Regions from separate parts of the Halobacillus amylolyticus genome, predicted to be linked through region 2. Evidence: riboswitches for the same ligand, from Rfam matches in the RefSeq annotation. Region 2 holds a riboswitch; the other holds the start of a gene.
The links. A riboswitch is a leader RNA that binds a small molecule or an ion and turns the genes downstream of it on or off. The one in region 2 is predicted to bind cobalamin.

Region 1: linked by a shared signal. The riboswitch ahead of MUO15_RS18885 (acyl-CoA thioesterase) and the one ahead of MUO15_RS04545 (hypothetical protein) in region 2 are both predicted to bind cobalamin.

What each region holds. Positions count from the first base shown of each region.
Region 1 is NZ_CP095075.1:3,751,476-3,755,906, forward strand. It holds gene MUO15_RS18870 (TrkH family potassium uptake protein) at 1-373, opposite strand, end outside; gene MUO15_RS18875 (LCP family glycopolymer transferase) at 821-1,753, opposite strand; gene MUO15_RS18880 (hypothetical protein) at 1,960-2,334, shown strand; cobalamin riboswitch at 2,477-2,663, shown strand; gene MUO15_RS18885 (acyl-CoA thioesterase) at 2,800-3,273, shown strand; gene MUO15_RS18890 (DsbA family oxidoreductase) at 3,361-4,086, opposite strand; gene MUO15_RS18895 (FN3 associated domain-containing protein) at 4,410-4,431, shown strand, end outside.
Region 2 is NZ_CP095075.1:859,844-864,274, forward strand. It holds gene MUO15_RS04530 (hypothetical protein) at 145-486, opposite strand; gene MUO15_RS04535 (hypothetical protein) at 673-1,056, opposite strand; gene MUO15_RS04540 (helix-turn-helix domain-containing protein) at 1,488-2,297, shown strand; cobalamin riboswitch at 2,505-2,704, shown strand; gene MUO15_RS04545 (hypothetical protein) at 2,873-3,109, shown strand; gene mmgD (citrate synthase) at 3,176-4,291, shown strand; gene MUO15_RS04555 (bifunctional 2-methylcitrate dehydratase/aconitate hydratase) at 4,383-4,431, shown strand, end outside.

The DNA.
Region 1 (4,431 bases), 1.3 Mb from region 2:
TGCGATTTTGATCTGTTTTTATAAGCTGCCGGCTTTTAAGACCAATTTTCTTGCCAAGTAATAACCATATAAAAGTACCTAATGTCATTACACCAATTCCGCCGAATTGAAGAATGAACATGAGTACAAAGTACCCAGCCGTGTTGAACGTTTCCGCTGTTGATACGACAGATAACCCAGTCACACTCACAGCACTGACACCCGTGAATAAACTATCAATAAAGCTTAAGTGGACTCCCTCTCTATGTAAAAACGGGAGGCTTATAAGCAGTGTTGATAGGAAAACAGCTGAAACATAGAATAGAACAATGATTTGAAAAGGTGATAGACGATCAATAAAATGACGTTTAAAAATGGGGCTGTTACGCGACATCGATATTACTCCTCACTAAAACAAAACCTATGTAGTGGATTCTATATATAAAATGACGAAATGACAATAGGGGAAAAATGACTTTTCATTCCCTGGCTGGTTGAATGGAACACTCATTATTAAAGAGCTGGGTATTTAGCGCTGTCTCTGGTTTTGTAAAACAAAAACACCGTTTCCTTTTGTAGGTAGACGGTGTTCTCGTTGATCATTAAGTGATAAGACACTTCTCTATTGATAAATTTGACATGTGGCCACATCGTCTGGAAGCACTTAACTGCTCAGAGGTTATAGGCTTGTCACGGCCACTGAATGTGGGCAAGCCTATCTTAGGACACTCCCCCAACCGGGATAAGAAGTTCGGGGTGCATAGGGCATGCCGGTTTCAACCGAACGTGCACTTCCGAACTTAAGTGTCTCCCCACTTCCTGGGCATTTTACTCTTTTGTTCTATGAGCCGAAGTTAACGATCATATCATGGGTTTTTTGAACTTCCTGCTCAGGCATTTCAATCAAATACATTCCTGAGCTTGTAATGGCATTACCTGACATTTGATAGGTGGAAACGTTTTTACGTGCACTGCTATAATTCATTGCCAGGCGGCGCATATCGCTAAACTCCATGTTTGTTTTCATATTAGTACCTAACACACCCATGACTTCATCAATCTGACTGAGCATATTCAGGCTAGCCCCTTTTTCAATGATACCTTGAATGACCTGTCGCTGCCGCTCATTACGACCCAAGTCTCCCTCGGGATCCTCTTTACGCATCCGTACATAAGAGAGGGCTTGTTCGCCCGAAAGTTGTAGTTGACCTTTCGGGAACTGAAAACCGTCTTGAGTAAACGCCATATCATTATTTACTGTGACACCATCCACGGCATTTACGAGTTGTGCCAATCCCTCCATGTTCATGGTTACATAATAATCGATATTGATATCGAGAAAGTTCTCGACCGTTTTAACCGCCATGTCACTTCCGCCGTATGCATAGGCATGATTAATTCGAGTAATGCGCCCATCCCCGGCAATTTCTACTTTTGTATCCCTGGGGATGCTTACGAGCTGCATTTGATCGTTATTAGGATCAAGCGTCATGACAATCATTGTGTCAGACCGACCTTGGTCGTTCTCGCGTTCATCTACACCGAGCAATAAGATGTTGATTGGTTCATTACTGTCTAATTTCTTATCTGTTACAGCTGTGTCTATGGAGGGTACATTTTCGTGCAATTTATGATTGACGGTATTTTTGACGTTATTGAAGATCGTGAATGCATAGACCCCTCCGCCTATGAGCAGGAATGCGATGACGAGCAGCGCAATTTTCCACCACCGGCCCTTCTTCCTCTCCTTTTTCTTCGTTTCTTTACGTCCCATAATTCACCTCGATTATGTAAAATACATGAACTATTTATCTATTATACTGTTAATGGTGATTATTGTAAAAGTCATTATCAGAAACTTATAAATAATTGAAAAGAGTATAATTTAATGTTCATAGGCGATATGAAGGTGGAATATGCTACTATGAACTATAGTCTTTTAATAAGTTGGTTGAGGAAAGAAGAAATAGGTGGTATGGAATGAGAGAAATGATTCAGTTGTTGGCAGAGATTGTAAATATGTTTCACGATTTATTTTTAAACCTCTCCGAATCCTTAGGCTGGAATCTTTCTGATAAAGAGCTTCACTTTTGGATTATTGGGTTACTTGGCATCATAGGGCTAATTTTTGTAGATATAGTATTTCATGCACTTGCTAAATGGAGCGTAACGGCAATATCGTTTTTCTTTACACTTTCCATGGTGCTTGTATTCGTTCTCGCTGTTGAGATTCAGCAAAAAATAACAGGGAGAGGTGCCATGGAATTTAATGATGCAGCTGTAAGTGTGTTAGGATTTCTAGCTTTTTGCACGGTTTACTTCATTGTCAAAATGATAGTGAAATGGGTTCGCTGACTAAAAATTACACATACAAACAACCATATTCTTCCACCTCAGGTCATCCAATATCTGGATGACCTGAGGTGGAAGAATATGGAGTGATGTTTGACTTTAGGGTTGTTCTCGTAGATAGTTATAGTAGGGGAGTAATCCTCGATAATTTAACAGGCTTTATGGTGGCTTCGTTTCGAAGCTGAAAAGGGAAGATTGGTGTAATTCCAACGCGGTCCCGCCACTGTGAAGAGGAAGCTTTTCAATTTCCACTGTTTCGCTATTAATGAAATGGGAAGGAGGAGGAGCTGTTGATTCTGAGCCAGGAGACCTGCCATAAAGAAGAACATGTTTTTCCTACGGGAGATAGGAGGGTGTTACGTGATGAGATTTCAGTTTTTCTAGCTGTGCCATTTTTTGAATTCTCATAGATCAGTAAACATCTTCTTTAGTGAAGGTGTATTTTTTTGTGTAGAGAGGGAGAGGAACATGGCTAATGCTATACCAGTACAAGCTTCAAAAATGATGCAGACCCGGCTAGTGCTTCCGCCAGACACTAATCATTTGGATACCATTTTTGGCGGGAAGGTACTTGCTTATATTGATGAAATTGCTGCTTTGACAGCAATGAAACACTCGAACTGTGTTGTTGTAACAGCGTCGATAGATTCGGTAGATTTTCTATCATCTGCGAAGGTTGGGAATGCTTTGACACTTGAAGCGTGTGTTACATATACAGGGAGTTCTTCAATGGAAGTGTATGTAAAAGTGTTTGCTGACGACTTGCTTCAAGGGGAAAAAGTAATGACGACAGAATCGTTTCTTACAATGGTAGCTGTCGATTCAAATGGGAGGCCGACTCCGGTTCCCCAAGTTATACCTGAAACAGAAGAAGAGGTGAGACTGTACGAAACAGCTCCAGCGAGAAAAGAACACCGTAAAAACCGCTCCACCTTGAGGTAATTACAGAAAATTCCACCCCAGGTCATCCAAATTATGGATGACCTGGGGTGGAAGGATTTAGAAAAGAAGGAAACACCACGCTTCCTCTTAGTTGTTGTTATTTGGGGTTTCACAGCTTTCGTCTGTGCAAGCTGCATCCTTACCATCTGGAGTTAGGCTTTGGATGGAGGGTGTTTCTTTTTCTTCATCGATTACTTTTTGCAAGCTTTCCACAAAAATCTCTTTAGGCTGAGCGCCTGAGATCGCATACTTGCGGTTGATGACGAAGAAAGGTACACCTTGGACTCCGATCTCCACTCCTTCAGCTTCCTCCGCACGCACAACCTCACCATATTGTTCGCTCGCTAGTACCTCTTTTGCCTCATCGCCATTTAAACCAACTTCTTGAGCAAGTTCAAGCAATGTTTCGTGGTCTCCTGCATCCTTTGATTCAGTGAGGACAGCACGAAAGAACCGTTCTGCTGCTTCTTTCCCCAGTCCTTTCGTCTCGGCAAATTTCGCCAAACGATGAGCGTCAAAGGTATTGGTAGGAACTGTTGTATCAAGGTTATAAGTCAGTCCAACGCTGGCTGCTTGCTGTTCCATATTTCTATTCATTTCTTGTGCTTCTTCTATACTTTTGCCATACTTTGCAGCAAGCTTCTCGACGTTTGAGATTCCTGTGTTTTTCTGTGCCTGCGGATCAAGTTCAAAGCTCTTATAGACGACTTCTGTTTGATCACCGTCTGTTACTTGGTTAAGTGCCTCTTCAAGTCGACGCTTTCCGATATAGCAAAAAGGGCAGACAAAATCTGACCAAACTTCTATTTTCATATTTATCACCTCATTGTTATTCTCTCACATTTATTATTTTACGGGCCTAGTCTTTGAAATGCCATTAATCTGATTGTACCTTGCTCAAAGGAAAGGTATCGAAGCGAGTTAAACATTATCAGATTAGGGGAAGAATTCCACCTCAGGTCATCCATTTTCTGGATGACCTGAGGTGGAATGGTTCTAGTGGTCAGACGTCTTATGTTGTGTATTTTGATGCAATTTGTAATTTTTACATGAAAAGGATAGATATGATCAGATTATCTTTTTTATACTTGGGGAAGATTGATAGATTTATACAACACTATTTTAGGAGGAATTGAATGAGATTCAAAAAGACGGTCG
Region 2 (4,431 bases):
TTTATTAGATGATTGATCAGATGAGCAATCTATTTTGAAAGATTGCGCTCATCTCGCTTCCGATACTAAGCCTAAATAGCCCTGTTTAAGATTGTTCAACAAGCGCGCCCTTCGTATTAATGGAAGACTTTCTATCAAGATATATCACCGAAATGTTTCAGCCTCCGTTTCTGTTAGCCACTTATCTATTGCTTTAACAAGAAAGTAATACTCATAACCAATTTTTATGTAAGGAATTTTACTTTTTGTAACATTACCATCTTTCTTTGGCAATATTTTTTCTAATTGCTTGCCACTTACACCTAAATATTCCTTTAATTCTAAATGACCCATTAATTGTTCCTCTGATTTTGTATTCACGTTAACTTGTTCAAGTCCTTTTTGAAAGCTAGCACTATTATTTATTGCACTAGAAACCATCCAAGCTCCAGCAAAAATACATACTCCTAAAATTATAAGAGATAAACTAATTGTTATTTGTCTCATAATATCCCCCTCTAAATTACTTAAGTGGACCATTACAAATGCCAATTATTTCAAAGCATCCCCAAGAACTCAATGCTTTTCCACAAAAAATAGGCTTATCTTTACTACAGATAAGCGCCCTTTTACTGAAGGATTGATATACAGCATTAATCTTATTTTTTAATATTACTTATCCCAATTCTACTGTTACTTTTCCTGTAACTGAACAGTAAATGGCTTTAACTTATAGGACTTAGCAACCTTCTCAAAGGTTTGTTGTATATCCTTTTTTGTTGCCTTTCCTTTATTTTCAGCTTCCGAAATTATAACAATATAGTTTATCCCATTTTCGTAGTCTTGACTCATGATTAAACCAGTCGAGCTATAGCCTTTAGATTCCAATTTTTCAGCAACCTCTTCTACAAATTCAGATTGTTTCCTAAGATCAAATTGAGTTTTATCTACACTTTCAACTTCTGTAGAGTCATCTGCATTAACTTGTTTCTGCGGTGTCTCATTTTTATTCATAAAGAAGAATATGACTACAAGAATCGAACTAACTGCCAGAACTCCAAGAAGGACTTTTTTCATTCTAAAACCTCATTTTATTCGGATAGTTAGTATATAGTATGTCCAAGAGTTGTTATTGAGAAGTAAAAGAGAGCATGGTAGTAAAAAATGAAGAGGTTTGCTTTTACTTGGTAGAAATGTGTTATTTAATCAGTCTGCATGGCTACAAGCTGGGGCTTAAACCAACACAGGCTTCATGACACCCCATCTGACACTGTACATGACACGGTATGGATCCTCGAAAACTCCCGTCCTGAAGCGGTTCAACGGATGGAAATATAGGCGGAAGCAAAGCTGAAAAAACGTTTATAAAAAAGAATTGAAAAAAATACAGAAACAGAAATCCAACATCGGCACCAAATAAAGTCACATTTTCAGACCAGAAGCGACACCAACCTGCTCCCTCATTTCGATTATAAAAGTAGACCAACTGAAATGAGGATGAATGGAAGATGAATATAGAAGCTGTTCGCAACCTTCAATCGTTTCCAAATACGAAAGAACTGAACCTCCGCGTTCGAGGGTTCTTATTCCACCACAAACAAGAACTTTCAGAAGGAACCCTTGCCGTCTTACGTTATATTTGGCGGCATTCCGTAAAATATCCAGGTGTTTCCTTCGCAAAACTAGAAACCATCCAGAAGAAAACGAACAAAAGCCGGAGCACCGTAATCCGGGCGATCAATTGCTTAGTAAACAAACAGCTACCCACACGCGTACCCACCATCCGGCCAAACGGGAAACGAGGAGTCAACATCCTTGTATTTCGTGCAGATGGGGATGAACGATTACCAGAAACAGAAATCAAACAAGAGTCCGCTCCCGTCTCCCAAGCCTCTTCTCACCAAGGCGATGCCCCTAAGGAGAATCTCTTACCTGAAACGGAAACGGAGCAAAGCAAGACTCATATAGAAAAAAGCGCACCTGTGTTCGACACGGACTATTTACCTTCTTACATACCTGAAACCTTTATTGAAGTCGCTCGTCCATTTTTATCACCGAAGGAGATTTTATCAGCCTGGCAAAGTGTACAACGTGCCTATAATAAAGCGAACCTGAATCAACCGATTGAATATTACATCGAGAGGATTAATAAGACATTCAAACAATCCGTTTTTGCAAAGCATCATGGATTAATCAGGAAAACATTTCTTGGCTATTTTTACGGAAGCCTAAAAGAAACCTTCATTCAAATCGTTCGGGAAGAGGTCATGGCCGACCCATCGAACGTTTATTATGACTGGTTAAATGAAGAAGCTTGATTTTTTAATTCTATTTGTTGAAATCTATTTTATTAAGCTAAATTCTTTAGTTTGTACATTAGTTCAAATCCTGTTTTTTTTCGAACTACCTTCACAATGATATGACAAGTCCTCAGACATCCACACTTGACATCTAAAATATTCCATTAAAATAACTGATGGACTCTTGTTAATTTTTAAAATACTTGATATATTTAAGAAGACAATTGTATAGGTGTAGAAATAGGTGCAGCTCAGTGAATTCATTTAGCTGCTTAAAAGGGAAGTTCGGTTAGAACCCGACGCTGTCCCGCAACTGTATTTGGGAGCAATTCGAATAAACCACTGTTTTCATGGAGTATGGAAATGGGAAGGTTCGAGGAGCGATGATCATAAGCCAGGAGACCTGCCTGTTTTTAGCGAACACTAAAACCTACGCGGACAGGAGGTGTTAAGGGCGAGAATAGCAGGAATGCTACATGGTTTGTTTCATTACCATGTTTTATTTTAATATACGCAGCTTAACAACTTCTTTTGGAAGTTGTTTTTTTAATGGTTAAAAAATCTAGTGACCATCATGCTTGAGGAGGTACCCTTTGTTTGGTTCAGTCGAGTATTATTCCCAATTATTTAAAGCTTATATTATGAACAATTTAGCTACAGATCAAAGCTGTCCATTGCGAACAAAGTATTCACAGTGGAGAGCTGAGGTTATGAACCAGGAATATAAACCCGAGAAAAAAGAAGTGTACTTACAAAATCTCGAAAAGGCTTATGAGAAAATATATGAAGAGGTATTTAGAACCCCTAAAAAGGAAGATGGGGACTTATAAAGGGATAAAGGATTCATCTCTTTTGTAAGCGGTTTCCTAGCGTTGACAATATTAGGAGGGTCATTGATGGCAGAACAAACTGTGTATAAACCCGGTCTAGACGGAGTCATTGCTGCAGAAACGGGCATTTCTTATTTGGATGTAGAAGCTGAAGAAATTGTGATCAGAGGGTATGAATTAATCGAGTTGGCGGAGGAAAAGAAATACCTGGATTTGGTCCATCTTTTGTTACATTGTTCATTACCTAATGATAGCGAACGAGCATCACTTCAGCAAGAACTAAAGCAGGAATATCGTCTTCCTCCCAAATTCTTTAGGCTGTTTGAGCAGCTTCCGGAAAAAACGCACCCCATGGATGCATTACGTACGGGGATTTCAGCGCTTTCAGGATATGATGAGAGGTTAAACGAGCGCAATGAAGAAGAAAACTTAAAGAAAGCGATTCTTCTTTTGGCAAAAATCCCAAATATCGTTGCAAACAGTTACCATATTCTTCATGGCCAAAAGCCAGTAAAGCCTAAACAAGACTTACCTTATAGTGATAACTTTTTATATATGATTACTGGAAAAGAACCGAATGCACGTGAAGCAGCTATTTTCGATCAGTCATTGATGGTCTATAGTGAACATGAAATGCCGAACTCCACCTTTGCTGCACGAGTCATCGCCTCCACGAATGCTGATATTTGCGGGGCTCTAACTGGGGCCGTGGCATCTTTAAAAGGAAACTTACATGGCGGTGCCAATGAGGCGGTCATGTATATGCTGCTTGAAGGAGAAACGATCGAAGGTTTCCGTTACCTGCTCTATAAGAAGCTGAAAAACAAAGAAAAAGTGATGGGGTTCGGTCACCGAGTTTATATGAAGAAAATGGATCCAAGGGCTGCATTGATGAAGGAAGCCTTACGCGAACTTGCTGAGGACAAAGGGCGTATGGATTTATTCGAAATGTGTGAAGCAGGAGAAACCCTTATACGTGAAGAAAAAGGTTTATATCCAAATTTGGATTATTACGCAGCACCTGTTTATTATTTGCTTGATATTCCAATCGAACTGTACACACCGATCTTCTACGCATCCCGTACATTAGGTTTGTGTGCTCACATTTTTGAACAACATTCCAATAATAAATTGTTTAGACCTCGCGTACATTACACAGGACCACGTGGGCTTCACCCTTAAAAAAGCGATAGTTGACTTTTCTTTCTCTCCGATCGGCTGCGACCGGGCGGAGAGGCACTGTACATATTTTTAAAGAGAGGTGGAGAATGTTATGACAGAAGTGAAAATGAACACAGCTCAATCAACAGATCAAGTAGTGG